3 regions of the Microbacterium xylanilyticum genome follow, and region 3 is predicted to be linked to each of the others. Evidence: predicted binding sites of a transcription regulator. Region 3 holds the regulator's gene; each other region holds the start of a gene.
What was found. The regulator LexA, encoded in region 3, represses DNA repair genes until DNA is damaged. The targets are predictions, from matches to a motif close to TCGAACANNTGTTCGA.
Positions count from the first base shown of each region.

Region 1: a site for LexA is predicted at 6,549-6,564, ahead of ACYQ1L_RS04985 (HNH endonuclease signature motif containing protein). Genes of this name have one in related genera too.
Region 2: a site for LexA is predicted at 3,931-3,946, ahead of ACYQ1L_RS15170 (HNH endonuclease signature motif containing protein). Genes of this name have one in related genera too.

Region 1 covers NZ_BAAIEN010000002.1:932,988-942,710, reverse strand. Annotated here, with positions in the region: gene ACYQ1L_RS05020 (RidA family protein) at 1-60, shown strand, start outside; gene ACYQ1L_RS05015 (DUF1028 domain-containing protein) at 57-731, shown strand; gene ACYQ1L_RS05010 (M20 family metallopeptidase) at 724-1,932, shown strand; gene ACYQ1L_RS05005 (aldehyde dehydrogenase family protein) at 1,929-3,410, shown strand; gene ACYQ1L_RS05000 (hypothetical protein) at 3,419-3,874, shown strand; gene ACYQ1L_RS04995 (AsnC family protein) at 3,919-4,122, shown strand; gene ACYQ1L_RS04990 (hypothetical protein) at 4,139-5,089, opposite strand; gene ACYQ1L_RS04985 (HNH endonuclease signature motif containing protein) at 5,154-6,539, opposite strand; gene ACYQ1L_RS04980 (phosphoenolpyruvate carboxykinase (GTP)) at 6,778-8,646, opposite strand; gene ACYQ1L_RS04975 (helix-turn-helix domain-containing protein) at 8,758-9,723, shown strand, end outside.
Region 2 covers NZ_BAAIEN010000002.1:3,019,344-3,029,066, forward strand. Annotated here, with positions in the region: gene ACYQ1L_RS15155 (glycoside hydrolase family 65 protein) at 59-2,563, opposite strand; gene ACYQ1L_RS15160 (beta-phosphoglucomutase family hydrolase) at 2,594-3,331, opposite strand; RNA gene ffs (signal recognition particle sRNA small type) at 3,695-3,791, opposite strand; gene ACYQ1L_RS15170 (HNH endonuclease signature motif containing protein) at 3,957-5,309, shown strand; gene ACYQ1L_RS15175 (AAA family ATPase) at 5,446-6,501, shown strand; gene ACYQ1L_RS15180 (DUF58 domain-containing protein) at 6,564-7,796, shown strand; gene ACYQ1L_RS15185 (transglutaminase TgpA family protein) at 7,786-9,723, shown strand, end outside.
Region 3 covers NZ_BAAIEN010000002.1:2,559,726-2,569,448, reverse strand. Annotated here, with positions in the region: gene ACYQ1L_RS12945 (S9 family peptidase) at 1-857, opposite strand, end outside; gene ACYQ1L_RS12940 (methylenetetrahydrofolate reductase) at 962-1,972, shown strand; gene metE (5-methyltetrahydropteroyltriglutamate--homocysteine S-methyltransferase) at 2,008-4,329, shown strand; gene ACYQ1L_RS12930 (flavin-containing monooxygenase) at 4,405-6,246, opposite strand; gene ACYQ1L_RS12925 (GAF domain-containing protein) at 6,337-7,518, shown strand; gene lexA (transcriptional repressor LexA) at 7,525-8,211, opposite strand; gene ACYQ1L_RS12915 (LysM peptidoglycan-binding domain-containing protein) at 8,533-8,889, shown strand; gene ACYQ1L_RS12910 (histidinol-phosphate transaminase) at 8,965-9,723, shown strand, end outside.

The DNA of each region.
Region 1 (9,723 bases), 1.6 Mb from region 3:
ACCGCGGTGATCTCGAGTCCCGCCGACCGCGGGTCCGCCGCCGAGGGCGAGGCCGCATGATGACCTTCTCGATCGTCGCCCGCGACGAGACCGGCGCCTTCGGGTCCGCGATCTCGTCCTCCTCCCCCGCCGTCGCAGCGCGCTGCGTGCACCTGGCCGACGGCGTCGGCGCGGTCAATTCGCAGAACGTCACGGATCCTCGTCTCGGCCCGATCCTGCTCGACGCTCTGCGCGACGGCGCCTCGGCAGCCGACGCCCTCGACGCCGTGACCGCCGCAACCCCGCACATCGCATTCCGCCAGCTGCTCGTCGTGGACGCGCAGGGCGGCTCGGCCGTGTACTCGGGCGAGCGGGCGCTCGGCACCGTGGGCGCGGCCCGAGGAGCGGGCGTGGCCGCGGGCGGCAACATGCTCGCCTCGAGCGAGATCCCGCAGCTCATGGTCGATGCGTTCGCGGCCGCCGAGGGCGACCTGGAGCGGCGCCTGCTCGCGGCCGTGCAGGCCGCCGTCGCCGCGGGCGGCGAGGAGGGCCCGGTGCACTCCGCCGGCCTCTCGGTCGTGCGCGACGCCGGCTGGCGGGTCACCGATCTGCGCGTGGACTGGACGGAGGGCGACCCGATCGCCGAGCTCGGCGACCTGCTCAAGGTGTGGCTGCCGCAGCGCGACGACTACGTGACCCGCGGGATCGACCCGTCCGCGGCGCCGAGCTACGGGGTGCCCGGCGATGAGTGACCTCGCTGCGGGCTTCGACGTCGCCGTGCTCAAGGCCGCCGCGGATGCGACCGTCGCTGCGGCCGCGGCCGACCTGATCCGCCTCTCGGAGACCCTGCACGCGAACCCTGAGACCGCGTGGCAGGAGCATCGGGCCGCCGCGTGGGTCGGCGAGGCCCTCGCTGCCGGCGGGTTCCGCGTGACGCCCGGATACCTCGGCCTGGAGACAGCGCTGCTCGCCGAGACCGGCTCAGGTTCCACAGTGATCGGGATCATGGCCGAGTACGACGCGCTGCCCGGGCTCGGGCACGCGTGCGGACACAACCTCATCGCCGCGAGCGCGGTCGGTGCGGGCCTCGCGCTCGCCCCGCTCGCCGACGCGCTCGGGATCACTGTGAGGGTCTACGGCACCCCCGCCGAGGAGGGTGGCGGCGGCAAGATCGAGCTGATCGAGACCGGTGCCTTCCGGGACCTCGACCTCGCGATGATGGTGCACCCCGCGCCGGTCGACGTCGCCGAGGCACGGCCGTTCGCGGTCTCGCACAGCCACATCGCGTACGACGGGGTGTCGGCGCACGCCGCCGCCTACCCCGACCAGGGCGTCAACGCGAACGACGCGTTCCTCGTCGCCCAGGTCGCGATCGGGCTGCTCCGCCAGCAGCTCCCCGCCGACACCCGCGTGCACGGCGTGCAGACCGTGGGCGGGTACGCCCCGAACGCGATCCCGGAGCGCACCGAGGGCCGCTGGTACGTCCGGGCGAACTCGCTCGCCGAGCTCGAGGTGCTCGAGGAGCGCGTGAACCGCTGCTTCGAGGCCGGGGCGCTCGCTTCGGGCGCGACGCTCAGCATCACGCCCGAGAGCAAGCCGTACTCGGAGTTCCGCACCGACGAGCGGGCCCTGGACTTCTACCGGACCAACGCTCTCGCCCGTGGCCGCGCGTTCGCGGATCCCGAGGTCGCCGGCCGGATGAACCGGGCCTCGACCGACATGGGCAACGTGTCGCAGCTCGTCCCCGCGATCCACCCGTACATCGGCGTGGATTCGCTCCCGTACGGCAACCACCAGAAGGAGTTCGCCGCCGCCTGCGTCGGACCCGTCGCCGAGAAGGCGCTGATCGACGCCGCCGTCCTCATGGCCTGGACCGCGATCGATGTCGTCGCGGAGAACGCGAAGGCCCCGAACGCTCAGAGCCCGAACGCTCAGAAGGAGAGTGCCGTATGACCGCCATCGACTGGACCGCGCGCAGCCGCGAGCTCACCATCGACGGACGCGCCGTGATCGACGGCCGTCGCGTCGACGCCTCCGACGCCGGGACCATCGCCGTGCACAGCCCCGGATCCCTCGCGCACCTCGCCGACCTCGCCGCGGGCACGCCCGACGACGTCGACCGCGCGGTCGCGATCGCCCGGCGCGCGTTCGAGGAGGGGTCGTGGAGCCGTCGCAGCGCCGCCGACCGCGGGAAGGCCCTGATCCGCCTGGCCGACCTGATGATGGCGCACCTCGAGGAGCTCGCCCTGCTCGAGACCCTCGACTCCGGCAAGCCGATCGCCCAGACCCTGACCGTCGACGTGCCCGGCGCCGCCGAGACGTTCCGCTGGTACGGCGAGCTCGCCGACAAGCGGTTCGACGAGATCCCGGCGACGCCGCCCGGTGCGACCGCGCTCGTGCGCCGCGTGCCGCTCGGTGTCGTGGGGGCGATCACGCCGTGGAATTACCCCCTCGAGATCGCGGCGTGGAAGCTCGCCCCGGCCCTGGCGAGCGGCAACAGCGTCGTGCACAAGCCCGCCACCGAGACGTCGCTGACTGCGCTGCGGCTCGCCGATCTGGCGCTCGAGGCGGGAATCCCCGCCGGCGTGCTCAACGTCGTGCCGGGACGGGGATCCGTGGTGGGCGAGCGCATCGCGCTGCACCCGGACATCGACGTACTCGCGTTCACCGGCTCGACAGCGGTCGCGAAGCAGCTCATGGTCAGCGCGGGCAACTCGAACATGAAGCGGGTCGCGCTCGAAGCAGGCGGGAAGAGCTCGAACCTCGTGTTCGCCGATGCCGACCTCGAGGCGGCCGCGGCGAAGGCGGCGTTCGGCGCGTTCTACAACCAGGGCCAAGTGTGCTCGGCGAACTCGCGGATCCTCGTCGAGCGCTCCGTGCACGACGAGTTCGTGGCTCTGCTCGCCGCCGCGGCGCGGGGGTACGCTCCGAGCGACCCGCTCTCGGGCGCCGACGGCAATGGCAGCCTGATCAGCCGTGCACACGCCGACGAGGTCTCCGCCGCGATCGCAAAGGCGGCCACGGACGGCGATCTGGTGGCGGGCGGCGATCGCGTGACGATCACCGGTTCCGACGCATACCTGCGCCCCGCGATCGTGACCGGCCTCGGCGCCGACCACGACCTGCACCGCGTGGAGGTGTTCGGCCCGCTGGTCGCCGTGCTCGGTTTCGACGACGAGGACGAGGCCGTCCTCCTCGCGAACGACACGGAGTACGGTCTGGCTGCCTCGCTCTGGACGACCGACTTTGGCCGCGCCCATCGCGTCTCGGAGCGCCTCGTCGCCGGCACCGTGTCGGTCAACACCGTCGACGCGCTGGGCCTCACCACGCCGTTCGGCGGATTCCGCCAGTCCGGGTTCGGCCGCGATCTGTCGCGGCACGCGCTGGACAACTACACGGATTGGAAGACCACCTGGTTCCAGCACGGGTGAGCACCTCGATGACCGCTCTCGCGAGGCACGTCCCCGCCGCCCGCGCGGCCCCCGGGCGGGCCGTCGCCCGATGGGCCGCGTTCCTCGTCACCCTGGGGTGCGCCGCCGCGCACATCGCGCTGCTGCTGCGCGGCCCGTCCGTGTTCACCGTCGTGATGACACTTCTCTCGTCGTTGTGCGTGGCCTGCCTGGCACCGGGCCGCCGTCCGCTGTACCCCGGCGCCTGGGGTGCCGCGATGGTCATGTCGGCGGGGATGATGCTGCTCCACATCCGCTCCGGCGGCGGCATGGACGGCCATGCGCATGCCGGGCTCGCTGCGACGGCCGGCCTCGACGGTCTCCCCGGTGTGGCGCTCCTGCTCAACGGCGTCGAGCTAGCCCTGCTGATGGGTGTCGTCATCGCGATCGGGGTGCTGCGGCGCCTGTCCGCCGACAGCGGAAGCGGATCCGTCAACATCGATTGACACGTCGGTCTCACGTCAACAAGCATTGACATGAGGAGGCCTTCATGATGAAGACGGCGAACGATCTGGATCCCCTCGGCGAACCCCTCGCCGAGCTGCATCGGCTGGTGGCGGAGCGACGCGAGATCGCCCGCGCCGAGGAGGTGCAGGTGCGCCGCGCCCGCGCCGCCGGCTATTCCTGGCAGGCGATCGCGAGCGCACTGGGCACCACCCGGCAGGCGGCGCACCGCCGGTTCGGCCGCCGCTGACGCTCGCACGCTTGGGTCAGCCGATCGAGTCGCCGGCCCAGCGCAGCACGCGCAGCGCCCGCAGGGTGACCCAGCGGCTCGGGAAGCCCTCGAACTCGCCCTCCATCGCGAACGACGTCGGCCCCTCGTGGGTGTTCTCCAGCAGCCACGAACCGTCGGGGCGGCGCTTGGACCGCAGCAGTGCGAGCGCTTCGGCGCAGCGGTCGTCGCCCTCGGGGCGGGTCTGCCGGAAGTAGTCGAGCGCGCGCAGCACGTCGTAGTACCAGCGCACCGGGTAGGACGTCATCGTGAATCGCGGGTCGATGACCTCGCCCGTGGTGCGCCGACGGAACAGGTGCCGCTCCAGCAGGTACTCCTCGCCGGCGACCCGGGCTCGACGCACGTCCTGGGATCCGCCGGCGGCCTGCTCCCACGCCCACAGACCCTCGAGCACGCAGATCGTGGAGTGGAACGAGGAGACGGTCGCGCCGTGGTCGTCCCAGCAGTTCCAGCCTCCGTCTGCGAGCTGGCCCGCGAGGAGCTTCGCCAGCACGATCTCGCCCGGCTCGCCGAAGTAGGCGGCGTTGCTCAGCACCACGCCGTTCACGCAGGCCTCGGTCTCGCCCTCGAAGTAGCTCCCGCCACCGTCGATGTCCCACCGCACCCGCTCGCGCAGGAGGCGCACCGCGTCGCGCACCCGGTCGTCCACCGGATCCACGCCGTACTCGACCAGCTGCTGCACGCTGAAGTGCGTCGCCGTCCAGGCGTCGTACATCGGACGGTCCGGATCGACCCAGCCGGGGCGGTAGACACCGCCATCCCACAGCCCGTCCTCCGTCTGCAGCGCCAGCAGCCGCGCACCCCAGCCTTCGTCCGCCACCCGGGCGCGCTCCGTCGCCACCGCGTCCGGCGCGGCGTCGGTCAGATCCCGCATCGCCTGCCAGCGGATCGCGGGGTCGCCCTGCAGCAGGTACTCGAAGACGTCCATAGTGCGACGCTACTCGTACGCACACTCCGCACGAGAGCGAGCCCAGCCGAAACAACTGCCCGGCTCAGAAGGGTGGTGGGTCGGTGGTGCGGAATCGCGTGGGTGTGGTGACTTCGACGGTGCGGTCTTCTCGGCTGCGGTAGATCATCCGGGTGCGGTGGTTGCGGGTGTGGTCCGCCGGGCACAGCGGACGCAGGTTGCTGATGTCGGTGGCGCCGCCGCGTGCCCACATGCGTTCGTGGTCGAGGTCGGCGTCGATGGCGAGCCGGGTGCAGCCGTCGCGGGCGCAGGTGCCGTGCTGCAGCACCAGCCAGTCCCGCTGCGCTTTCGTGGGCCGGTACGTGCGGCGGTCCATATCGAGCACGATCCCCCGGACCGGGTCCGTGATCACCCGGCGGAACCCGGTCGCGTCGAAGAACGCCTGCCGGGCGGTGGCCGCATCGATCGGCCCGTGCCCGACCAGCTGCGCTTCAGTGGCCGACGCGGCCGGGTTGCCGGACGCGACCGCGTGGACGGCGGCGGCCGGGGCCGCGTCGCCGGCAACCCTGCCGGCAGCGGGACCGAACCCCGAAACCGGGGCCCTCCCGCAGCCGCAGCCGGCACCGGTGAGCAGCCTGACCGGAATCGTGACGAACACGGTCGTGGTCACCGCCTTGTCCGTGCCGGCACCGGTGAGCCAGTCGCAGAACAGATCCGCGCGGATCTGATCCCGGGTCCGACCTTCCCGCTGGTCCTTCTGCAGATGCTTCGCGGCCGAGGTGAGCCGGCGTTTGATCGCGACCGCCTTCACCGTCGGAACCAGCGCCATCAGCCAGGTCATCCCGTCATCGGACTCCTCGAGCACGACGCGCCGATCAACCATCCCGCGGGCATGCTGCCGCTCCGCCGGAGTCGGATCCAACCGAGCCACGAGCACCTTCAGCCGCCGCCGGAACGCACCGACCGGCAGATGCAGCGCCCACCCCGAAGCCGCGCGATCCACCAGTCCGATCGCCTCCGCCACATACTCCCGCGCCGCCGCATCCGCGCCGTCCGGAGCCCGCAACCGCAGCGCGGCCCCGACGGCGGCTTCCACGAACCGCAGCCCGACCAGGCCGTCCCGCGCGTGTTCCCACAGCAGCGGCAGGTGCTCCCGGGCGGTCTCCGCGGTGCACAGCAGCGACCGCACCTCGTTCTCCGAGACCTGCAGCCTGAGTGCGATGTCGAACACCACCGCCCGCACCGCATGACCGAGATCATCCGGGCGGTCGCCGACCGTGTAGATCTCCGGATGCCGACGCGTCAGCGCGACCGCCTCCACGATCCCCTCCGCCCGCGCCGCGGCGCGCCGGTTGATCGCGACGTCATCCTCCTGCAACCGATCCAGCAGCACCCGCGCGACCACATCCTCGCCCACGACCTCACGCACACCCGCATCGCGCGGATCCGGAATCGTGGTGGAAGAGGCCATGCCCCAGTTTAGCACTTATGTTCGAAGAACGGGAGAGCGGAACCGCAGAATGCCGCGGAATCTCACGGGGATCCTCCGCAGGCGATGGCATGCTCAGCCCGATATGCCGAAAGACGAACGCGGCGGCAGGATGCCGGGGACCACTCAGCTTTTCGTCCCTGGCATCCCGCCGCCGCGGGTCTTGGTGGATCCGGCTCCCGCCCGTTCTGGGCGAGGAGCCGGATCACGTCTCGATGGATCAGGCGTTCGCGAGGCGGTAGCGCAGCGACGCGAGCTCGCTCGACAGCGCGGCCGGCAGGCGGTCGCCGAAGGTCGCGAAGAACTCCTCGGTGGCGTCGGCCTCGCGGCTCCACGACTCCGGGTCCACGCTGAACAGCTCGGCCAGATCCTCCTCGGTCACCTGCGCACCCTCGAGGTTCAGGTCCTCGATCTTCGGCAGACGCCCGATCGGGCTGTCGACGGCGTCGACCTCGCCCTCGATGCGACGGATGATCCAGTCGATGACGCGGGCGTTGTCGCCGAAGCCGGGCCACAGGAACCGGCCGTCGGCACCGCGGCGGAACCAGTTGACCTGGAAGATCCGCGGAGCCTTGTCGAAGCGGACCGCGCGACCCATCTTCAGCCAGTGCGCGAAGTAGTCGCCCATGTTGTAACCGCAGAACGGGAGCATCGCGAACGGGTCGCGGCGGAGCTCGCCGACCGTGCCCTCAGCCGCGGCTGTGCGCTCGGACGAGATGGTCGCGCCGAGGAACACGCCGTGGCTCCAGTCCGTCGCCTCGACGACGAGCGGGACGTTGGTGGCGCGGCGGCCTCCGAAAAGGATCACGTCGAGCGGCACGCCCTCCGGGTCCTCCCAGTCCTCCGCGATCTGCGGGCACTGCGCGGCGGACACGGTGAAGCGGGAGTTCGGGTGCGCTGCGGGGCGGCCGGAGTCCGGCGTCCACGGGTTGCCCTCCCAGTCGATGAGGTGCGCGGGCGCCTCGTCGGTCAGGCCCTCCCACCACACGTCGCCGTCCGGGCGCAGCGCCACGTTCGTGAAGATGGTGTTGCCCCAGAGGGTCTCCACCGCCGTGACGTTCGTGGACTCGCCGGTGCCGGGAGCGACGCCGAAGAACCCGGCCTCGGGGTTGATCGCGCGCATGCGTCCGTCCGCACCCGGACGGATCCAGGTGATGTCGTCGCCGAGCGTCTCGACCTTCCAGCCCGGGATCGTCGGGCGCAGCATGGCGAGGTTGGTCTTGCCGCAGGCCGACGGGAACGCGGCAGCAACGTGGTAGGCCTTGCCCTCGGGCGAGATCACGCGGATGAGCAGCATGTGCTCGGCCATCCACCCCTCGTCGCGGGCGAGCACCGAGGCGATGCGCAGCGCGAAGCACTTCTTGGCGAGGATGGCGTTGCCTCCGTAGCCGGATCCGTAGGACCACACCTCGAGCGTCTCGGGGAAGTGCACGATCCACTTGTCGTCGTTGCAGGGCCAGGTGGTGTCCGCCTCGCCGGGCGCGAGCGGCGCGCCGACCGAGTGCACCGTGCGCACCCACGGGGCACCCTCCGCGATCTCGCGCGCGACGGCGGTGCCGACCCGGGTCATGATGCCGATCGAGACGACCGCGTACGCGCTGTCGGTGATCTGCACGCCGATCTGCGAGATCGGGCCGCCCACGGGTCCCATCGAGAACGGCACGACGTACATCGTGCGTCCGCGCATGGATCCCTCGAAGAGATCGGTCATCTTCGCGTGCATCTCGGCGGGGTCCGCCCAGTTGTTCGTGGGGCCGGCGTCGATCTCCTTCTCCGAGGCGATGAAGGTGCGCGCCTCGGTCCGGGCGACGTCGCTGGGGTGCGAGCGGGCGAGGTAGGAGCCCGGGCGCCATTCCGGGTTGAGCTTGATGAGCTTGCCCTCATCGACGAGCTCGTGCAGCAGGGCGTCGTTCTCGGCGACGGATCCGTCGACCCAGTGCACGCGGTCGGGCTGGGTCAGGGCGCGGATCTCCTCGACCCACGCGGTGAGCGCGGCGAAGGCCGGCGTGTCGTACTCGGGGGCCGCACCGTACTCGCGCACGGGTGCGAGGGGGGAGGTCCGCGGGGTGGACGTCTCGGCGATAGCCATTGGTCTGCTCCTTAAAGAGTGGGGCGATACAGCCATTCTGAACGGCTAAACGTCACTCTTCCGGCGATATCCAGGTGCAAGAAGTGAAATTCTTTCGCTAGGATCAAAAGCATGGCTTCAGGACTCGAGCTCACCACCCTCGGACATCGCATCAGACACCACCGCACCCGCAGCGGCATGACGCTCGACGAACTCGGCGCCGCCGTCGGAGTCGCCGGATCCCAGCTCAGCCTCATCGAGAACGGCAAGCGCGAGCCGAAGCTCTCCCTGCTGCAGGCGATCGCCGACGCGACGGGCACCGAGGTGAGCGACCTCATCTCCGGCGAGCCGCCGAACCGGCGCGCGGCCCTGGAGATCGAACTGGAACGCGCTCAGTCGAGCTCGGTGTTCCGCCAGCTCGGCATCGCGCCGGTGCGGGTGACGAAGGGCATGCCGGACGAGACGATCGAGTCGATCCTGGGCCTGCACCGCGAGCTGCACCGCCGCGAGCGGGAGGCGATCGCCACCCCGGAGGAGGCACGCCGCGCGAACACCGAGCTACGCCTGAAGATGCGCGCGCTCGACAACCACCTGCCCGAGATCGAGGCGCTCGCGGAGAAGCAGCTGAAGGCGGCGGGGCACACCACCGGGGCGCTCACCCACCGGACCGTGAGCATCATGGCGGAGCAGCTCGGCTTCGAGCTGATCTACGTCGACGACCTGCCGCACTCCACCCGCTCGGTCACCGATCTGGAACACGGCCGGATCTACCTGCCGCCCGCCTCGATCCCCGGCGGTCATGGCCTGCGGTCCATGGCGCTGCAGGCGATGGCCCATCGGCTCCTCGGGCACACCCCGCCCACGGACTACGCCGACTTCCTGCAGCAGCGCCTGGAGATCAACTACTACGCGGCGTGCTGCCTCATCCCGGAGACCGCGGGCGTCGCGTTCCTGCAGCAGGCGAAGAAGGACCGCAACCTCGCCGTGGAGGACTTCCGCGACGCGTTCGGCGTGACCCACGAGGCGGCCGGCATGCGCATGACCAACCTCATGACCACGCACCTCGACATGCGCCTGCACTTCCTGCGCGTTGACGAG
Region 2 (9,723 bases), 460 kb from region 3:
AGCAGGAGATCGGATGCGTCGCGTCCCGGGGACGGGGCCGTTCCCGGGACGCGACGGACTACTCCCCCGACTCGCCGACGTATCCGACGATCGGGATCGCCGAGGTCGTCGGCACGGTCGGCGACAGGATCGTGCCGTCCTCGCGGCGCGCCTGGCGGCCGAACTCCGGACGCCCGTGGATGATCGGGCCCTGGTCGGGCAGCGGCACGCTGGCGGGCGCGCCGACGGCCGCCGTCCACGACCGGCCGCGCACCGAGAACGTGACCGGATCTCCGTCGCGGACCTCGACGAGCAGCCGATCCACCGTGAGCGTGATCTGCAGCGCGGATCCGTGCCACTGCAGGGCGTACGACAGCTCCGGCCAGTCCGACGGCAGGCGCGGGTCGAAGCTGAGCTCGCCGTCGTAGTCGCGCATGCCGCCGAAGCCGCACACGAGCGCCGTCCACACCCCTCCTGCCGACGCCACGTGCACGCCGTCCGAGGCGTTGCGGTGCAGGTCGCCCAGGTCGACGAAGATCGCGTGCTCGAAGTACTCGTGCGCGAGATCCTGGTAGCCGACCTCCGCGGCGAGGATCGACTGCACCACCGCCGACAGGGTCGAGTCGCCCGTGGTGAGCGGGTCGTAGTACTCGAAGTCGGCGAGCTTCTCAGCCTCGGTGAAGTGGTTGCCCTGCAGGAACAGGGCGAGCACCACATCAGCCTGCTTCAGCACTTGGAAGCGGTAGATCACGAGCGGGTGGAAGTGCAGCAGCAGGGGGCGCTGCTCGGCCGGCGTGTTCGGCAGGTCCCAGACCTCGCGCTCGAGGAACAGCGAGTCCTGCGGGTGGATCCCCAGAGCCGGGCTGAACGGGATGTGCAGGGCGTCCGCGGCGCGCTCCCAGCGCTCCACCTCGGCGGGTTCGATCCGGAGCCGCTCGACAGCCGCGTCGTAGGCCTCCGGCGCGTCCGCGGCCATCTCCCGCACCACCCGGGCGGCGAAGCGCAGGTTGTACCGCGCCATCACGTTCGTGAACAGGTTGTCGTTGACGACCGTCGTGTACTCGTCGGGGCCGGTGACGCCGTGGATGTGGAAGGTCTCCACGCCGCCCGCCGACCGCCAGAAGCCGAGCGTGGCCCACATCCGCGCCGTCTCCACGGCGATGTCGACGCCCTCGCGGTAGAGGAAGTCGTCGTCGCCGGTGGCGCGCACGTACTTGCCGAGGGCATAGCTGATGTCGGCGTTGATGTGGTACTGCGCGGTGCCCGCAGCGTAATAGGCGCTGGCCTCCTCGCCATTGATGGTGCGCCAGGGGAACAGCGCCCCGCCCTCGTTGAGCTGGCCTGCGCGACGGCGGGCGGCGGGCAGCATGTGCACCCGGCAGCGCAGGGCGTTGCGGGCGAACTGCGGCGACGTGTAGGTGAGGAACGGCAGCACGTACACCTCGGTGTCCCAGAAGTAGTGCCCGCCGTAGCCCGATCCCGACACGCCCTTCGCCGAGACCCCGGCGCCGTCCGCGCGCGCGGATGCCTGCGCGATCTGGAACAGGCACCAGCGAGTGGCCTGCTGCAGGTCGTCGTGGCCGGCGATGCGCACGTCGCTGCGCGCCCAGAACGCGGTCAGCCACTCCGCCTGCTTGGCGAACTGCGCCTCCACGCCCTCCACGGCGGCGCGGTCGAGGGTGCGCCGGCAGCGGTCGATGAGCTCCCGCGCGGGCACGCCGCGCGAGGTGTGATAGCTGACGAGCTTCGTGACACGGGTCGGGACGCCGGCCTTCGCCTGCACGCGGAACACGTTCTTCGCGATGTCGGGCTCCACGAGCTGCCGCGCCGTGTAGTCGTTCTCGGTCTCGACGAGGTGGTCCGCCACGACGCCGATCGTCATGCCCGAGTTTGCCACGCGATACCCGAGCGCCGAGCGCCCGCCGTCCTGCCAGTACTCGGCGGGCTGCAGCACGCGATCCCCGAACCGCTCCGCCTTGCGCGGGTCGAAGCCGGCCTTCTCCCCCGGAGACCCGGCGGCCATCGACGGCACGCCGCCGTACACGTCCTCGCCGTCCTGACGGTTCAGGATCTGGCAGGAGATCGTCACCGGGGCGTCCGCGTTCTCCACGACGACCTCCAGCCGCAGCACTGCGAGGTGACGCTCCACGAAGGACACGATCCGCTCGTCGCGGATCCGGACGCGCTTGCCGGACGGCGTCACCCAGAGCACCTCGCGCTCCAGGATCCCGGTGCGGAAGTCGAGCGAGCGCCGGTATTCGCGCACGTCCGCGTCATCGAAGCTCAGCGGCTCGTCGTCGACGTACACGCGCATGACCTTGGCATCGGGGGCGTTCACGATGGTCTGGCCCACTTCGGCGAAGCCGTACGCCTGCTCCGCGTGGCGGATCTTCCAGGTCTCGTGCAGACCGTTGATGAACGTGCCGTGCTCGAGGGCGCTCCGCCCTTCGATGTGGTTGCCGCGCAGGCCGAGATAGCCGTTGCCGAGTCCGAGCAGCGTCTCCGAGACGCCCTGATTCGCGTGCGGATACTGCGTCTCGATGAGACGCCACGGGTCGACGGGGAAGAGGTCGCGGTCGATCATGCAGTGGTCTCCGTGAAAAGGGGGATGAATTCAGGACAGGAAGCGGGCGAGATCGTCGACCACGACGGTCGCGCCGTTCGCGAGGAGGGATTCGGCGCCGGCACCGCGGTCGACGCCGACGACCGTGCCGTAGCCGGCGGCGGCGGCGGACGCCACGCCGCTGGTGGCGTCCTCGACCGCGACGGCCGCTGCCGGCTCGACGCCGATGCGCTCGGCCGCCACGCGGAACACGTCGGGGGCGGGCTTGGAGGCCAGGTGCTCGCGCTCGGCGACGACGCCGTCGACGACGACCGTGAAGAAGTCACGGATGCCGGCGCTCGTCAGCACCTCCTCCGCGTTCTTCGAGCTGGACACGACGGCGAGGGGCACGCCGGCGGCGCGCAGTTCCTCCAGCAGCGCCAGCGATCCCGGATACGGTGCGATGCCGTCGCGGCGCAGCGCCTCGGAGAAGGCGACGTTCTTGCGGTTGCCGATGCCGCAGATCGTGTCCGCCTCGGGGTCGTCGTCGACGGACCCCCAGGGGATCTCGACGTTGCGGCTGCGCAGCAGGCTCGCGACGCCGTCGTAGCGCTTCTTGCCATCGACGTAGGCGAAGTAGTCGTCGTCGGTGTACTCGGGCCGGATGTCCCACAGCGTGAACACCTCGTCGAACACGGCCTTCCAGGCCCGCATGTGCACCTCGGCCGTCGGCGTCAGCACGCCGTCCAGGTCGAACAGCACAGCTGCCGCGCGGTGCAGGTCGGGAAGGGCGTCGGGGGTGTCGGGCACGGCGAGGCCTCCGGGTGGCTGGAACGGGATCGATCGGATCGGCACGTCGGGGTGCCACCCTGTCCAGAGTAGTGCTCGCGCGTGCGCCCGGGAAGGCGCGCGACGCCCGAATCCGCCCGGTGCTTCGCCGCTGCGAACCGCATGCAGGAGCCCTCCTGCGAAATGCAGGACCGGGCTCGCCGGAAGCCGGTGAAACCGGCGGGTCACCCGCGGAAAATCGGGGCTGCGCCGCGAAGGCCCCGCGCGGAAGCTCCTGCATTCGGCGAGGTCGCTCCTGCACTCGGAGAGCAGACGAGCCCTGACCAGCGCGCGCGGCGGATCTGGGGAAGCTCGGAAAAGCCGGATCAGGCAGATGCCGGGCAAAGAAAAGACCCTCCGCGCACCCGACAGAGCCCGGTTACCCTTGCTGCGTTTCCGCCCTGGGGGAGTTGGCCTGGATGCCGCCACGCGGAGAGCCGAGGACCAGTCTACCCGAGGCCGCGCCGTGCTCGGGACCGGCAGACGTCGGGCACGACGGCCAGGGCCTCGCGGTCACGGGTGGCGGACGCTTCCATCTTGTACTTCTTTTCTATACACGTCTTCTGACTCCCTTCCCGTATTCGCACTTCTGTTCTATACTTGACCCATGGCCGGCAGCACCGATTCGCACCTCGCCCGCCGCGGCGAGATCGTGGAGCGGTGCGCCGAGATCGATCGCCGGATCGCCGCGCTGGAGGCGGAGAAGGCAGGGCTGCTCGGGGAGCGAGTGCAACTGCTGCTCGACGAGGCGCCGCCGGGATCCGACGGGTTCGAGTCGGCGGAACGCTCCATGTTCGCGGAGGTGTCGGCAGGGCTGCGCATCTCGCGCGCCGCAGCGGCCAGGGCTCTCGCGACGGGCTGGTCGCTGAACGACCGGTTCCCCACGACGCGGGCGGCGCTCGCGGCCGGCGAGATCTCGCTCCGGCACGCGGTCGTGATCGTGCAGGCGGCAGCGCCGCTGGAGACCACCGACCTCGATGCGCACCGGCGGTTCGAGGAGCTCGTCGTGCCCTACGCGACTGCCGAGACCGCGCCCCGCGCAGAGGCGTTCGCGAAGTCCGCGGCCGCCGCGGTCGCGCCGCAGAGCGTGACCGAACGTCACCGTCGCGCCCGAGGCGACCGGCAGGTGCGGGTCACCGACGTCGACGACGGCATGTCCTGGCTGGGGATCCTGATGCCCGCGCCGCTCGCGCATGCCGCCCATGATCGGCTGACGGCGATCGCTCGGCAGATCCGCATGACGGGCGCCGCAGAGGTGTCCGGCGCGTTTCACGGCCCAAGGGCCCCGCAGCCGGGGCAGGAGCTCACCGACGAAGACTGGCGGCGGCTCGAGCTGTTCGCGTCGATGGCGGACGATCTGCAGGAGCCGGCCGCGGATCCCCGCTCGCTCGACGAGATCCGGGCCGACATCGCGGCCGACCTGCTGCTCGCCGCCGACACCGACCGGATGCGGGAGAGCGGGCTCGACAGCATCCGCGGCAGCGTCCAGGTCACGATCGCCGGTTCGACCCTGGCCGGCGCCGATGACCGCCCGGCCGAGCTCGACGGGCACGGCCCGATCGATGTCGACCTCGCCCGCCTCCTCGCTGCGTCCGCCGAGGTGTGGGATCGGCTCTTCCTGGATCCGCGGGGCATGCTGACCCGCACCGACACCTATGCCCCGACCGAGCGGATGCGCCGGCACCTGCGCGCGCGGGACCAGCACTGCCGCTTCCCGGGCTGCCGGATGCCGGCTCGTCCCTGCGAGATCGACCACAACGAGGACCACGCCCGCGGCGGGCCGACCGACCTCGGCAATCTGGCCTGCCTCTGTCGCGGTCATCACGCCCTGAAGCACCCCGACCTGGACGATCGATGGCGCTGGTCCGTGATCCAGCGTCCCGGCGGCGTCCTCGAATGGATCCACCCCGACGGACGCAGCTACATCGATCAGCCGGTACCTCGCGTGCAGTTCGCCTGACGGTCGGATCCGGTCGCCCGCCCGTGCTCTCCCCGGATGCTTCGCCGACCGTCGGATCCGGTCTCCCGCCCGTCCGTCGCCGCCCCGGGTTACGATCGAGACGCGGGCGCACCGCGGCGCCCGGTGAGAGGGACGCATGCACGCCACGAACGCCGCCGACGTCGCCACCAGCACCACGACTGCTGCGACTGCCGCCACCGACGAGGCGCCGACGCGCGCCGCTTCCTCCGGCGGGATCGACGCCGCCGAGTTCGCCCGGCAGACCTCGGCGATCCTGCGCTCCATCACGGAGGTGATCGACGGCAAGGACGACGCCGTGCGCAGCGCCTTGATCTGCCTGCTCGCGGAGGGGCACCTGCTCGTCGAGGACGTCCCGGGCGTCGGCAAGACCATGCTCGCCCGCGCCCTCGCCGCGAGCATCGACGCCACCGTGCGCCGGATCCAGTTCACCCCGGATCTGCTCCCCGGGGACGTCACGGGCGTCAGTGTGTACAACCCGGTCGCCCAGGAGTTCGAGTTCAAGCCCGGCGCCGTGTTCGCGCACATCGTCATCGCCGACGAGATCAACCGCTCCTCCCCCAAGACCCAGTCGGCCCTGCTCGAGGCGATGGAGGAGCACCAGGTCACCGTCGACGGGCACTCGCGACCGCTGCCGGATCCCTTCCTCGTCGTCGCCACGCAGAACCCCCTGGAGATGGAGGGCACCTACGCCCTGCCGGAGGCCCAGCGCGACCGCTTCATGATGCGCATCTCGATGGGCTATCCGGACGCCGCGTCCGAGACCCTGATGCTGCGCCAGCGCGACACCGTCAACCCGCTGGACGCGATCCGGCCGGTGCTGGCCGCGACCGATGTGCGCGCGCTGATCACCTGGGCGCGCGCCGTGCACGTCGCCCCGGCGCTCGAGGAGTATGCGGTGGCGCTGTCCCAGGCGACGCGGAGCGATCCGAACCTGCACCTGGGCGCGAGCCCGCGGGCCACTCTGCAGCTCGTCCGGGCCGCGAAGGTGCAGGCGGCCCTGGACGGGCGCGACTACGTCATCCCCGACGACCTCACCGCACTGCTGCCCGAGGTCTTCGCGCACCGGCTGATCGCCGCCCGCGGGCTGCACCGGGCCGGCGCCCGCCCGATCGAAGCGGCACTCGAGGGGATCGTGCGACGGATCCCGGTGCCGGTCGGCCTGTCACGGTGAACCGGCGGGAGCGGCCGCGGCGCGCGGCGGATCCACCCGGCCGGCGGATGACCGGCCGCGGCGTGAGCACGCTCCTGGCAGGCGTCATGCTCGTGATCGGCGCGAACGTGCTCGCCGCCCCCGCACTGCTGGCCGTCGCCGTGCTGCTGTTCAGCCTGCTCGTGCTCGCCGCTCTGTTCGTCTTCGCCCCACGGCGACGCGCACGGGTGAACCGCACCGTCGCGGCCGACCTGCTGACCGTCGGCGACGACACGACGGTGCGGATGCGGGTCGACGTGCGCACCCTGCTGCGCGCACCCGCGGGCCGCTGGCGCGACGCTCTGCCGCGCGCCGTGCACGGCTCCGCGTCGGGAGCGTTCCCCGCCGAGGACGCGGAGAGCGTCCCCGGCGGCGCCACGATGACGATGGTGTACCCGATCTCGGGGGCGCGCCGCGGGCTCGCCTCGCTCGGGCCGCTCCAGCTCAGCACCACCGACCCCTTCGGCCTGTTCGCCCGCACCGACGAGCTCGGCGATGTGACACCGATCACGATCGTGCCGGCGGTGCTGCCCCTGCCTCGGCTCGCCGACCGCACCGGCCGCGCGGGCGGCACCGCGCAGACCTCCTCGCACCGCCTCGGCCAGGGGTCGGACAACCTGTCGCCGCGCCGGTACGTCCCGGGCGACTCGATGCGCCGCATCCACTGGCGCGCCACGGCGCATCGCGGCGATCTCATGGTGCGCCAGGAGGAGCAGGAGTCCAGCCCTGACGCCCTCGTCGTGCTGGACCGCGCCGGGACGCGCTGGCAGACCGCCGACGGCGACACCGACCTGGAGGGCTTCGACCGCGCCGTCACCGCCTGCGCCTCGATCGCCGTGCACCTCGTGGATCAGGGGTTCGCCGTCGATGTGGTCGACGCGACGGGGGTGCTCATCGGACGGCTGCGCGGCGCGGAGGACGAGCGCGACGGCCTGCTGGTCGTGCTGGCGGGCACGTCGCCGCGCACCGGGGAGCGGGACCACGGTCTCCCGGCCGCCGCCGAGGGGCACACCGTCGGTCCCCTCGTCGTCATCACCGGCGCGATCGACGCCGCCGACGCCGGATCGCTGCCGCACGGCGGCGCCGGCACGCCGATCCTGCTGGCGACCGCGCCCACGACCGACGCGCTGTCCGCGGCGGGGAACCACGGCTGGCACACAGCCGTCCTGGGTGACGATCCCGCGGACGCCTGGGCCGACGCGGGTGCGACGGATCCCGGATCCGCCACCGGATCCGCCACCGCCACCGTGACACCGGAGCCGTCGCATGCCCGCTGACACCAGCGCCTACGCGGGCCCGCCGCGACCGCCGCGCGCCGAGGCGGGGCCGGTCGCCGCCGCCGTGCTCACCGCGCTGGGCCTGCTCGCCGCGGTGTGGCCGCTGACCGCGGTGGTGCAGCCCGGGAGCTGGAGCAGCGGCACCGCGACCACGGGTGCCGCCGTGATCCTGACGGGCGCCGTCGTGCGGCTTCTGGGCCGGCGCGCGCCGGCGTGGGTCGCGATCCCTGCCGTCCCCGTGATGCAGCTGATCGTGGGCGCTGTCGCGCTGACGGTCTTCGCCGGACGCCAGCTGGGGAGGGGGTGGCTGCTGCCGACGCCCGAGCTGTCCCGCGCGGTCGACGCTCTCGTCTCCGCGGCGGTACGTGAGATCCAAGGGGGCGTCGCCCCTCTGGCGTCCTCCGCCGCACTCGCGGCGTCCATCGCTGCCGCCGCAGGACTCATCGCCGTCGTCCTGGATCTCGTGCTGGTGCCCTTGCGGGCGCCGATCATCGCCGCGGTCCTGGTCACAGCGCTCGGTGCGGTGCCCGCGATCATCGTGCACCACGGCCTCGACCCGGTGTGGTTCGTCGGGCTCGCCGTCGTGATCCTGCTGTTCCTGCGCGTGCGCTTCACCCCGACAGGAACCGGATGGTCCGCGCAGCCTGCAGACGACGGATCCGTCCCGCGGCGCACGAAGACGCCGGGCGACACCCCGGTGCGCACGCGGCGGCTGCCGGCCGTCGTGATCGGCGCGCTCGCGGTCGTCGGCGCGCTCGTCGTGACCCCGCTGCTGCCGCTGTCCGCCTCGGGCATCAGCGCCGGCAGCGGCACCGCGACCCTGAGCGCCACGCTGAACCTGGGGCAGGACCTGCGCCGCCCCTCCCCCGTGACGGCACTCACCCTCATCACCCAGGACGGCACGCCTCCGTACCTGCGCATCGCGACGCTCAGCCGTTTCGACGGGTCGACCTGGCAGCCGGACCACCCGTCCACCGTGCCGCTCGCGCAGGGCTTCGGCGAGGTCGCCGCGCCGCCCGGCGTCGCCGTGCATGCGACCAGGACGACGATCCGGACCGCCGGGATCGCCGGATCCTGGCTGCCGGTGCCGTATCAGGCCACCGCCGTGCGCGGCGAGGTCGGCAGCTGGAGCGCGGCTGCCGACAACCGCACCGTGATCGCGGCCAACGCCGACGCCGCAGGCCAGAACTACACGATCGACACGAAGAGCCTCGTCCCGACCGTGGGCCAGATCCGCGCCGCCACCTCGACCGGTGCCGACGCCCCGGCGGAGCTGCGGGCGCTGCCCGCCGACATGCCCGCGATCATCTCCGAAGAAGCACGGCAGGTGGTCGGGGGCGCGACCACCGACTATGACAAGCTGATCGCCCTGCAGACCTGGTTCCGCGCCGGTTTCCGCTATTCGCTGCAGACCCCCGTGGACGACCGCTTCGACGGCACCAACGTGGAAGCGGTCGCGAAGTTCCTCAGCGTTCGCGAAGGCTATTGCGTGCACTTCGCCGGGGCCTTCGCGCTCATGGCGCGTTCTCTGGGCATGCCGACGCGGATCGTCGTGGGCTACCTGCCGGGGACCGCGACCGATCGCCGCTCGGACGACGGTCGCGTCGTCTTCGAGGTGTCGACGGACCAGCTGCACTCCTGGCCGGAGGTGTATTTCGCCGGCCTCGGCTGGGTGCCGTTCGATCCGACGGCGACGCGCGGCGTGCCGACGGCGTTCGCAGAGTCCTCCGGCACGAGCGGGAACACCGGCGCCACACCCTCGGCCGGTCCGACTCCCGCCCCGACCTCGAGCGGGAACGCGAAGGATCCGAAGAACCTCGACGTGCCCGACGCCGGTGCCGCGGGTGCGGCGGGCCCGCGGCCGCTGGCCACCGCCCCGGTGCTGTGGACCGTGGCGGGCGTGCTCGCGGTGCTGCTGATCCCGGCG
Region 3 (9,723 bases):
TCGTCGAGGATCCGGAACCAGCGCTGGCCGAGCACCCAGAGCCCGCCGCCGGTGTCGGCGTCGGCCACCGCGAACTCGTCGCGGATCGCCGGGCGGATCTGGTCCGAGGGAGCGGGACGATGGTCCAGGCGCGCGCGGTGCAGGTTCCAGCGGCCGGTCCCGTCGTCCGCGAACAGCACCTCGTCGTCGGAGAGCCACTCCGGCTGCAGCGCTGCCCGGGACGGGATGAGGCGATGCCCTCCGTCGAGGTCGGCGATGACGCCCGTCGCGTTGTCCCACGGCATGCGACTCTCAGACCAGTGGACGAACGCGAGTCGCGCACCGTCGGGTGAGAGCGACGGGTGCGCGAAGAATCCGGAACCGCTGTAGACCGCGCGGATGGCTCCGTCGTCCTCCGCCGCGGCGCCGTCGACCGGGATCTCCACGATGGCCCGCTCGTGCGGATCCGGGCGCAGATCCTCCCGCACCGCGAACAGCCGCCCCTGCTGCAGGCGGAGCCCGCCGTACTGCGGGCCGGGTGCGGTGAGCGGCACGGGCGCGTCGGCGCCCCGATCCCACCGGCGGACGCGCTGATCCTCGCCGTCGACGAAGAAGAGCGTGCCGTCGTCCGCGACCGTCCACGCACCGCCGCCGTACTCGTGCACCCGGGAGCGTGCGCTCCACGGCGCGGGCAGCACCTCCTGCACGCCGTCCTCCGGGTCGAGCCGGAGCACGCGCATGCGGCCGCGCTCATGCGGCACCGACTCGCTCCAGTGGATCCCGTCCGCGGCGTAGCGGGCGCCGTCGATCCGGATGCCGGCGGTGGCCAGGTCGGCGGCGGACAGCGGCGAGGGCCAGGAACCGTATGCAGCGCTCATGCTTCGAGCCTAGAAGAGCGCGTGCCGACACATGGTGAAACAGAGAATGCGCCGCCTGCCGGTGCCGCCTAGCGTGGGGGGACCGCCCCCGATGCAGGAGAGAGATGTCCTTCGACGTGCCGCCGTTCGCCCCGCACGGGGCTGTCGCGCCGCGCGTGCCGATCTCCTTCGAGCTGTACCCGCCGCGCACGCCCGCACCCGTCGAGGCGCTGCACGAGACGATCCAGCAGCTCGCCTCCGTGTCCCCGCGGTTCATCTCCGTGACCTACGGAGCCGGCGGATCCGTCGGCGGCCGGTCGCTGGAGGTGCTGCGCTACATCCGCGAGCACACCGCGGTCGAACCGCTGGCGCACCTCACGTGCGTCGGCAGCACCTACGCGGGCGCGTCCCGGCTGATCCGGGAGTTCCTCGACGCCGGGATCCTGAGCTTCCTCGCCCTGCGCGGGGACCCGCCGCTGGGGGAGACCGAGCCGTTCCTCGGGGATCTGGAGAGCTCGGCGCAGCTGGTGCAGCTCATCGACCGGGCACAGGCCGAGCGCGCGCCCTATCAGGAGCGACCGATTCCGGGCGTCCCGGGGGCGGTGCAGGTGACGCCGCGCCGCAAGGTGAACATCGCCGTCGCCGCGTACCCGAACGGGCATCCGCGCTCGACGTACCGCAACCAGGACATCGACGCGCTGCTGGCCAAGCAGGCGGCCGGGGCGACCCTCGCGATCACCCAGCTGTTCTTCCACCCGGACGACTACTTCGCGTTCGTCGAGCGGGCGCGCCGTGCCGGGGTGACGATCCCGATCTTGCCCGGCATCATGCCGATCACCTCGCCTGCGCGTCTGCGCCGCGTGCTGGAGCTCAGCGGCGAGGAGCTGCCCGCCGAGCTGTCCATCGCCCTCGAGGTCGAGCCTACGGCGGAGGGACGCACCGAGATCGGCGTCGCCCACGCTGCAGCGCTGGTGCGCGAGCTCGTCGACGGCGGCGCACCCGGCGTGCACCTGTACGCGTTCAACCAGCACCGCACCGTGCTCGACGTGCTCGAGGAGGCCGGAGTGCTCGCCACGGCCTCCTCCGCCTCCGCGCGCACCGACCGGCAGCCGGCGGTGCCCACCGTCCGGCGTTGAGCCGCATCTTCCCCCTTCCGTCAGAGAGGACCGTCATGACCGCATTCCCCGAGGGCACCATCCTGGGCTACCCCCGCATCGGCCGTCGCCGCGAGCTCAAGAAGGCCGTCGAGGCGTTCTGGGCCGGCCGGATCGATGAGGCGGAGCTCGAGCGCACTGCCGCCGAGCTGCGTGCGACCACGCGCGAGCGTCTCGCCGCGCAGGGGCTCGGCCGCGACGACTCCGCCATCCCCGAGTCGTTCTCCTACTACGACCAGGTGCTCGACGCGGCCGTCACGGTGGGCGCGATCCCGGCCCGGTTCGAGGACCTCCGCGGCGAGGACGGCACGATCGGCCTGCCCGCGTACTTCACGATCGCGCGCGGCGAGGGCGAGCGCGCGCCGCTCGAGATGACCAAGTGGTTCGACACGAACTACCACTACCTCGTTCCCGAGATCGGTCCGGACACCGCGTTCTCGCTGTCCAGCGACCGCATCGTGCGTCAGGTGCAGGAGGCGGCCGAGGCCGGCTTCCGCACCCGCCCCGTGATCGTCGGCCCGGTCACCTTCCTCGCTCTCGCGAAGGCCGCCGACGAGGCGCCGGAGGGCTTCGACCCGCTGTCCCGCCTGGACGACCTCCTCCCGGTGTACACCGAGCTGCTCGGCGCGCTGAAGGCCGCGGGAGCCGAGTGGGTGCAGCTGGACGAGCCCGCGCTCGTGAGCGAGTCCCTCCCGGCGTCGGTCGCCGAGCTGGGCGACGCCGCCGCGCGCGCCTACGCGGTCCTCGGCGGTCTGGCCGAGCGTCCCGCGATCTTCGTCGCCGCCCCCTACGCGGCGCTCGACGCCAATCTCGCCGTGCTCGCGGCCGCTCCGATCGAGGCGATCGGCCTCGACCTCGTCCGCGGCACGGTGCCCGCCGCGGTGCCGGGACTCGACGACAAGGTGCTCGTGGGCGGCGTGATCGACGGCCACAACATCTGGCGCGGCGACCTGTCCGCAGCCTTCGACACCCTCGAGGCGCTGCGCGGCCTCGGCGCCGCCGGCGTGTCCGCCGCGACCTCGACCTCGCTGCAGCACGTGCCGCACGACGTCGAGGACGAGTCGAAGCTCGACGCCCGCCTGGTGAGCTGGCTCGCGTTCGCCGACCAGAAGGTCGCCCAGGTCACCACCCTGGCTCGCGGCCTCGCCGAGGGGCGCGCCGCCATCGCCGCCGAGCTCGACGCCGCGTCCGCCGCCCTCGCCGATCGCCTGAGCGCACCCGGCGTGCGCGTCGACGCCGTGCGCGCGCGCACCGCGGCGCTCACCGATGCCGACTTCCAGCGCGGCGACTACGACGCCCGCGTGGCGGCCCAGTCCATCGCGCTGGACCTGCCGGCGCTGCCGCTCACGACGATCGGGTCCTTCCCGCAGACCGGCGAGATCCGCCGCGCCCGCGCGCAGTTCACGAAGGGCGAGATCACGGCGGACGAGTACGACGGGTTCCTCCGCGACGAGATCGGCCGCGTGGTCGCGCTGCAGGAGGAGCTGGGCCTCGACGTCCTGGTGCACGGCGAGCCCGAGCGCAACGACATGGTGCAGTACTTCGCCGAGAACCTCGACGGCTTCGACGTCACCGAGAACGGCTGGGTGCAGTCCTACGGATCCCGCGCCACGCGTCCGTCCATCCTGTGGGGCGACGTCTCCCGCCCGGCGCCGATCACGGTCGCCTGGTCGCAGTACGCGCAGTCTCTCACCGCGAAGCCGATGAAGGGCATGCTGACCGGCCCGGTCACGATCCTCGCCTGGTCGTTCGTGCGCGACGACCAGCCGCTGGCGGAGACCGCGAACCAGGTGGCGCTGGCGCTGCGCGACGAGATCGCCGATCTCGAGGCCGCGGGCATCGGCGTCATCCAGGTGGACGAGCCCGCGCTGCGCGAGCTGCTCCCGCTGAAGAAGGCCGACCAGCCGGCGTACCTGGACTGGTCCGTCGCCTCGTTCCGCCTGTCCACCGCCGGGGCCGAGACCGCCACCCAGGTGCACACCCACCTCTGCTACTCGGAGTTCGGCGTCGTCATCGACGCGATCCGGGCGCTGGACGCCGACGTGACCTCGATCGAGGCCGCGCGCAGCCGCATGGAGGTCGTCACCGACATCGCCGCCGCCGGCTTCGACCACGGCATCGGCCCCGGCGTCTACGACATCCACTCGCCGCGAGTGCCCGATGTCGCCGAGGTCGAGGCGCTCCTGCGCCGTGCGGTCGAGGAGATCCCCACGCGTCAGCTCTGGGTCAACCCCGACTGCGGTCTGAAGACCCGCGGCTACGAGGAGACCAACGCCTCGCTGCGCAACATCGTCGAGGCCACCCGCCGCGTCCGCGAGGACGTGTCGGTCGCGGTCTGACCGTTCCCCGAGCCCGTCGAAAGGCACGAGAGACGCCCTCCCGGATCCGGGAGGGCGTCTCTCGTCGTACGGGCGTCAGCCCCGGTGGTGCACCTGCTGCAGGGCGTGCACAGGCGTGTCCAGACCCACCTGACGCGCCTTGAGCTGCAGCGCCAGATACAGCGAGTAGTGCCGCGACTGGTGCAGGTTGCCGCCGTGGAACCACAGGTTGGGCTGCTGCGTCGGCTTCCACATGTTGCGCTGCTCGCCCTCCCACGGGCCGGGATCCTTGGTCGTGTCGGATCCGAGACCCCAGCACTTGCCGACGCGGTCCGCGACCTCCTGGCTGATCAGATCCGCCGCCCAGCCGTTCATGGATCCGTAGCCGGTCGCGTACACGACCAGGTCGGCGGGCAGCACCGTGCCGTCCTTCAGGACCACCGCGTCCTCGGTGAGGTGGTCGACGTCGCCCTTGGCGAGCTTGACCTCGCCGTCCGCGACGAGCTCGGCGGCGCCCACGTCGATGTAGTAGCCGGACCCGCGGCGCAGGTACTTCATGAACAGACCGGATCCGTCGTCCCCCCAGTCGAGGTCGAAGCCCGCCGCCTCGAGGCGGTCGTAGAAGTCGCGGTCGCGCTCCTTCATGCGCTCGTAGAGCGGGATCTGGAACTCGTGCATGATGCGGTAGGGGAGCGAGGCGAAGATGAGGTCGGCCTTCTCGGTCGTCACCCCCGCGGCGAGTGCACGCTCCGAGTACAGATCGCCGAGGCCGATGTCCATGAGCGTGTCGCTCTTCACGATGTGCGTGGAGGAGCGCTGCACCATGGTGACGTCGGCGCCGTGCTCCCACAGGGCGCCGCAGATGTCGAACGCGGAGTTGTTGCTGCCGATGATCACGCAGCGCTTGCCCGCGTAGGCGTCGGGTCCGGGATGCTGCGAGGAGTGCTGCTGCTCGCCGCGGAACACGTCCTGGCCCTCGAAGCGGGGGATGTTCGGCTTGCCCGACATGCCGGTGGCGAGCACGAGCTGGGTGGGGTGGAGCGTGAGCGGCTGCCCGTCGCGCTCCACCTCCACGGTCCAGGTGCCGGTCGCCTCGTCGAAGGCGGCACGGGTCGCGACGGTCTTCGACCAGTACGGCACCTCCATCGTCTTCACGTACGCCTCCAGCCAGTCGCCCACCTTGTCCTTGGGGGCGAAGACCGGCCAGTTCTCGGGGAACTTGATGTAGGGCAGGTGGTCGTACCAGACCGGGTCGTGCAGGCACAGCGACTTGTACCGGCCCCGCCACTGATCGCCCGGACGCGGGTGCTTGTCCACGACGAGCGCCGGGACGCCGAGCTGACGCAGCCGGGCGCCGAGCGCGATGCCGCCCTGCCCGCCGCCGATCACGAGCACGTAGGGCTGGGTGTCGCCGCCGAGGGACGCCTCCTCCGCCTGGCGCCGCTCCAGCCAGGTGACGCGATCCCGCCGGGCGCCGTGCTCGGCCCCCATCGGGCGGCGCTCGCGCAGCGGCTCCTCGTGCCCGGTCAGCTCGAAGAGGGTGGTGAGCAGCGTCCACGCCTTGGGACCGTCCTGGTCGATGAGGCGCACCAGGCCGCGGCCCCGTCCGACCGCGGTGGAGAACTCGAACCACGCGGTGGTGACGCCGTCCGCCGTCTCCGCGGGCTCCGTCAGGCGGAAGTCATGGGGGTCCGTGCGATCCAGCGTCGCGGTGAGGAGCTCCGTGACGCCGTCGCGGTTCTCGGTGGTCGTGATGTTCCAGGTGAAGGACACCAGATCCCGCCAGAAGCTGGTCGTCGCGAAGAGGTCGGCGGCCGCGGCGATGTCACGCGCGGCGAGCGCCTCCTCGAAGGCGGCGAACCAGGCTGTGGCGGGATCCGCATCCGTGAGGGCAGGGGCGGCCGGCGACACTGCGGGCCGTTCATCGAGCTGAGTCATGGTGACAGCACACGCCCGCCGGAACCCGGTGGTGAAGCGTTGCACGATGTTGCAACCGGACGCAGCGTTCGGCGCGCTACGCTCCCGGCCATGGCGACGACGCCCGACCTGGCCGACCTGGCGCGCAGTCTCGTGCGCGTGCACGACGCGGTGCTGTCGGGTGCGGCCCCGCCGGAGCGCCCGCGGGAGCTGGTGGCGCGCTCATGGCGGCGTGCGCTCGAGTTCGGCGTCGACCCGGAAGGACGGGGCCGGCGCGACCCGCTCGGGCCGGCCGAGGTCGAGGCGCGCCGGCGGGACTCTCGGCTCGCGCTCGTGCTGGACGATCTCCGCGCCCCGCTGCTGGCGGCGGCGGATGCCTCCTCGTACCTCGTGGTCGTCACGGACGCCGATGGCGTCGTGCTCTGGCGCAGCGGTTCGGCACGGGTGAAGCACCAGGCGGACGCGCTGGGCTTCACCGAGGGCGCGGTGTGGACCGAGGACGCCGTGGGGACGAACGCCATCGGCACGGCGCTGGCCGAGGCGGCTCCCGTGCAGCTGTTCTCGGCCGAGCACTTCGAGAACGCGCAGGTGCCGTGGTACTGCTCGGCAGCGCCGATCCACGACCCGATCGACGGCCGCCTGCTCGGCGTCGTCGACGTGAGCGGCCCTGCGCTGACCCTGCATCCCGCGATCCGGGCCCTCGTGAGCGCTTCGGCGTCCCTGGCGGAGGCACGCCTGTGGCGCCGGCACGGCGAGCACCTGGAGCGGCTGCGCACCGCGGTGCAGCCGCTGCTGGCCGCGGCGAACGAGCCCGTGCTCGTGGTCGACGACCATGGCTGGGTCGCCGTGCAGCGCGGGGTGAGCGTCGGGCCCCGGATCGACGCGCCGCGGGCCGACCGCGCGATCGCTCTGCCCGGACTCGGCCTGTGCGTGCCGGAGCCGGTGCACGGAGGGTGGATCGTGCGGCCCCGCGGCGGCTCCGCGACCGTCCGCGCGACCCTGGACCTCACGGCGCCGCAGGCCGTGCTGGAGGTGTGCTCGGCGCAGTCGTCCTGGCGGACCGCCCTCGGCGCGCGCCCGGCTGCGCTGCTGGCGGCGATCGCCGAACACGGCCGTGCCGGGGCGTCGGCGGAACGGCTCAGCCGGGTCGTCTACGGCGACGGAGCCCACCAGGTCACGGTGCGCGCCGAGATCTCCCGGATGAAGCGGTCCCTCGGCGCGCTGATCACCGCGAGCCCCTACGCGATCGCCGACGGTGTCGTCCTCACCGTGTCGCGCCCCGGCCGCGCGTAGGCGCGCTCAGACCGCGCGCAGGACCGCGACGACCTTGCCGAGCACCGTGGCGTCGTCGCCGAGGATGGGCTCGAAGGCGCTGTTGCGGGGGAGCAGCCAGACGTGGCCGTCGCGACGGCGGAACGTCTTCACGGTCGCCTCGCCGTCGAGCATCGCGGCGACGATCTCGCCGTTCTCCGCCGTGCCCTGCGAGCGCACGACCACCCAGTCGCCGTCGCAGATGGCCGCGTCGATCATCGACTCGCCGGAGACCTTGAGCATGAACAGGTCGCCCTTGCCCACCAGCTGACGCGGCAGCGGGAAGATCTCCTCGACCTGCTGCTCGGCCGTGATCGGCACTCCGGCGGCGATGCGGCCGACCAGCGGGACCAGCGCCGCATCGCCGACGGCGGGCGCGGCATCGGCCGGGTTCTCCGCGGACATGCCGGGCAGGTCGATCAGCACCTCCATGGCGCGCGTCTTGCCCGGGTCGCGGCGCAGGTAGCCGCTCAGCTCCAGCTGTCCGAGCTGGTGCGTCACGCTGCTCAGCGACTTCAGGCCGACGGCGTCGCCGATCTCGCGCATGCTCGGCGGGTAGCCGTGCCGGGCGATCGAGGTCTGGATGACCTCGAGGATCGCCATCTGCTTCGCACTGAGGCTCTTGCGGCGCCGCGTCCGCGGGGCCTCGGAGCCGGGGGTCGCGCCGTCGCTCATGCCATCTCCTTCGTGTGCGTCGTGCCGTCTCGGATCCGGTCGATCCGCCCGAACTGCGGGCGGCGGTTCGAATGTCGGTGGTCCGTGATGGGGTCTCGGTATCGAAACCGTATCCGAGATCGGGTCGGAATCGGTAGATCTGTTCGAGCGTGTCGGCGAAGTCGGCGAAGCCAATTTCGAAGAATGCTTGACAGATGTTCGAACTCGAAAGTAGTTTCGGAACGTAGGTTCGCCTCTCCAGAGGCCCGGAACCCCGGATCCTCACACAGAGGACCGGGATCCGGGGAGAGGCGGACCCGCACCACACAGAGGAGAAGCACCATGAGCAGCATCACCTTCGCCGGACCGGTCCCCGCCACGCGCCTGCGGATCACCGCACGCGGACGGCGCGTGCTGGCGGCGCTGGTCGCGCTGCCGGTGGCGGGCGCGATCGCCTTCGCGGCGCTCAGCGGCGGCACGGCCCTCGCCTCGGCGCAGCACACGGCCGCCGGCACCTTCTCGACCGTCACCGTGCAGCCCGGCGACACGCTGTGGTCGATCGCGGGCGAGGTCGCGCCGAACGACGACCCGCGCGACGTCGTCGCCGAGATCTCGAAGCTCAACCTGATCGACGGCGGCGTCATCGAGGTCGGCCAGCACCTCGCGATCCCGGCGCAGTACGGCGCCACCGGGCGCTGATCCGTGCTTCGACGGAGCTCAGCAACCGCCGACATCTGTGCCGGGCCTCACAGCCGCGCCGCCTAGCATGGCAGGGTGACTGTCTCGCTCGATGACTTACCCCTTCGCGACGACCTCCGCGGGCTGCGCCCGTACGGAGCCCCGCAGGCGCCGCTGCCGGTGGCGCTCAATGTGAACGAGAACACCCATCCGGTGCCCGAGCAGGTGGCGAGCGACATCCTCGACGAGGTCGCCGTCGCACTGCGCGACGTGAACCGCTACCCGGACCGGGAGTTCACGGAGCTGCGCACGGCGTTCGCCGAGTATCTCGGCCACGACCTCCAGGCGGCGAACATCTGGGCGGGCAACGGCTCCAACGAGGTGCTGCAGCACATCCTGCAGGCGTTCGCCGGACCCGAGCGGACCGTCTTCGGGTTCGCCCCGACCTACTCGATGTACCCGCTGCTCGCACAGGGGACCGGCGCGACCTGGATCGCGGGCACCCGGCACCCGGATTACGAGATCACCGTCGAGGAGGCCGTCGCCCAGGTGCGACAGCACGACCCCGACGTGATCCTTTTGTGCGCGCCGAACAACCCCACCGGCACACCGCTTCCGCTCGAGGTGATCGAAGCGGTGTACGAGGCCGCGCGGGGGATCGTCATCGTCGATGAGGCTTACCAGGAGTTCGCGCCGAAGGACTCCCCGTCGGCGCTCACCCTGCTCGACGGGCGCCCGCGGCTCGCCGTGTCCCGCACGATGAGCAAGGCGTTCGCCTTCGCCGGGGCGCGGGTCGGCTATCTCGCGGCGGATCCCGCGTTCATCGACGCGCTCCGCCTGGTGCGCCTGCCGTAC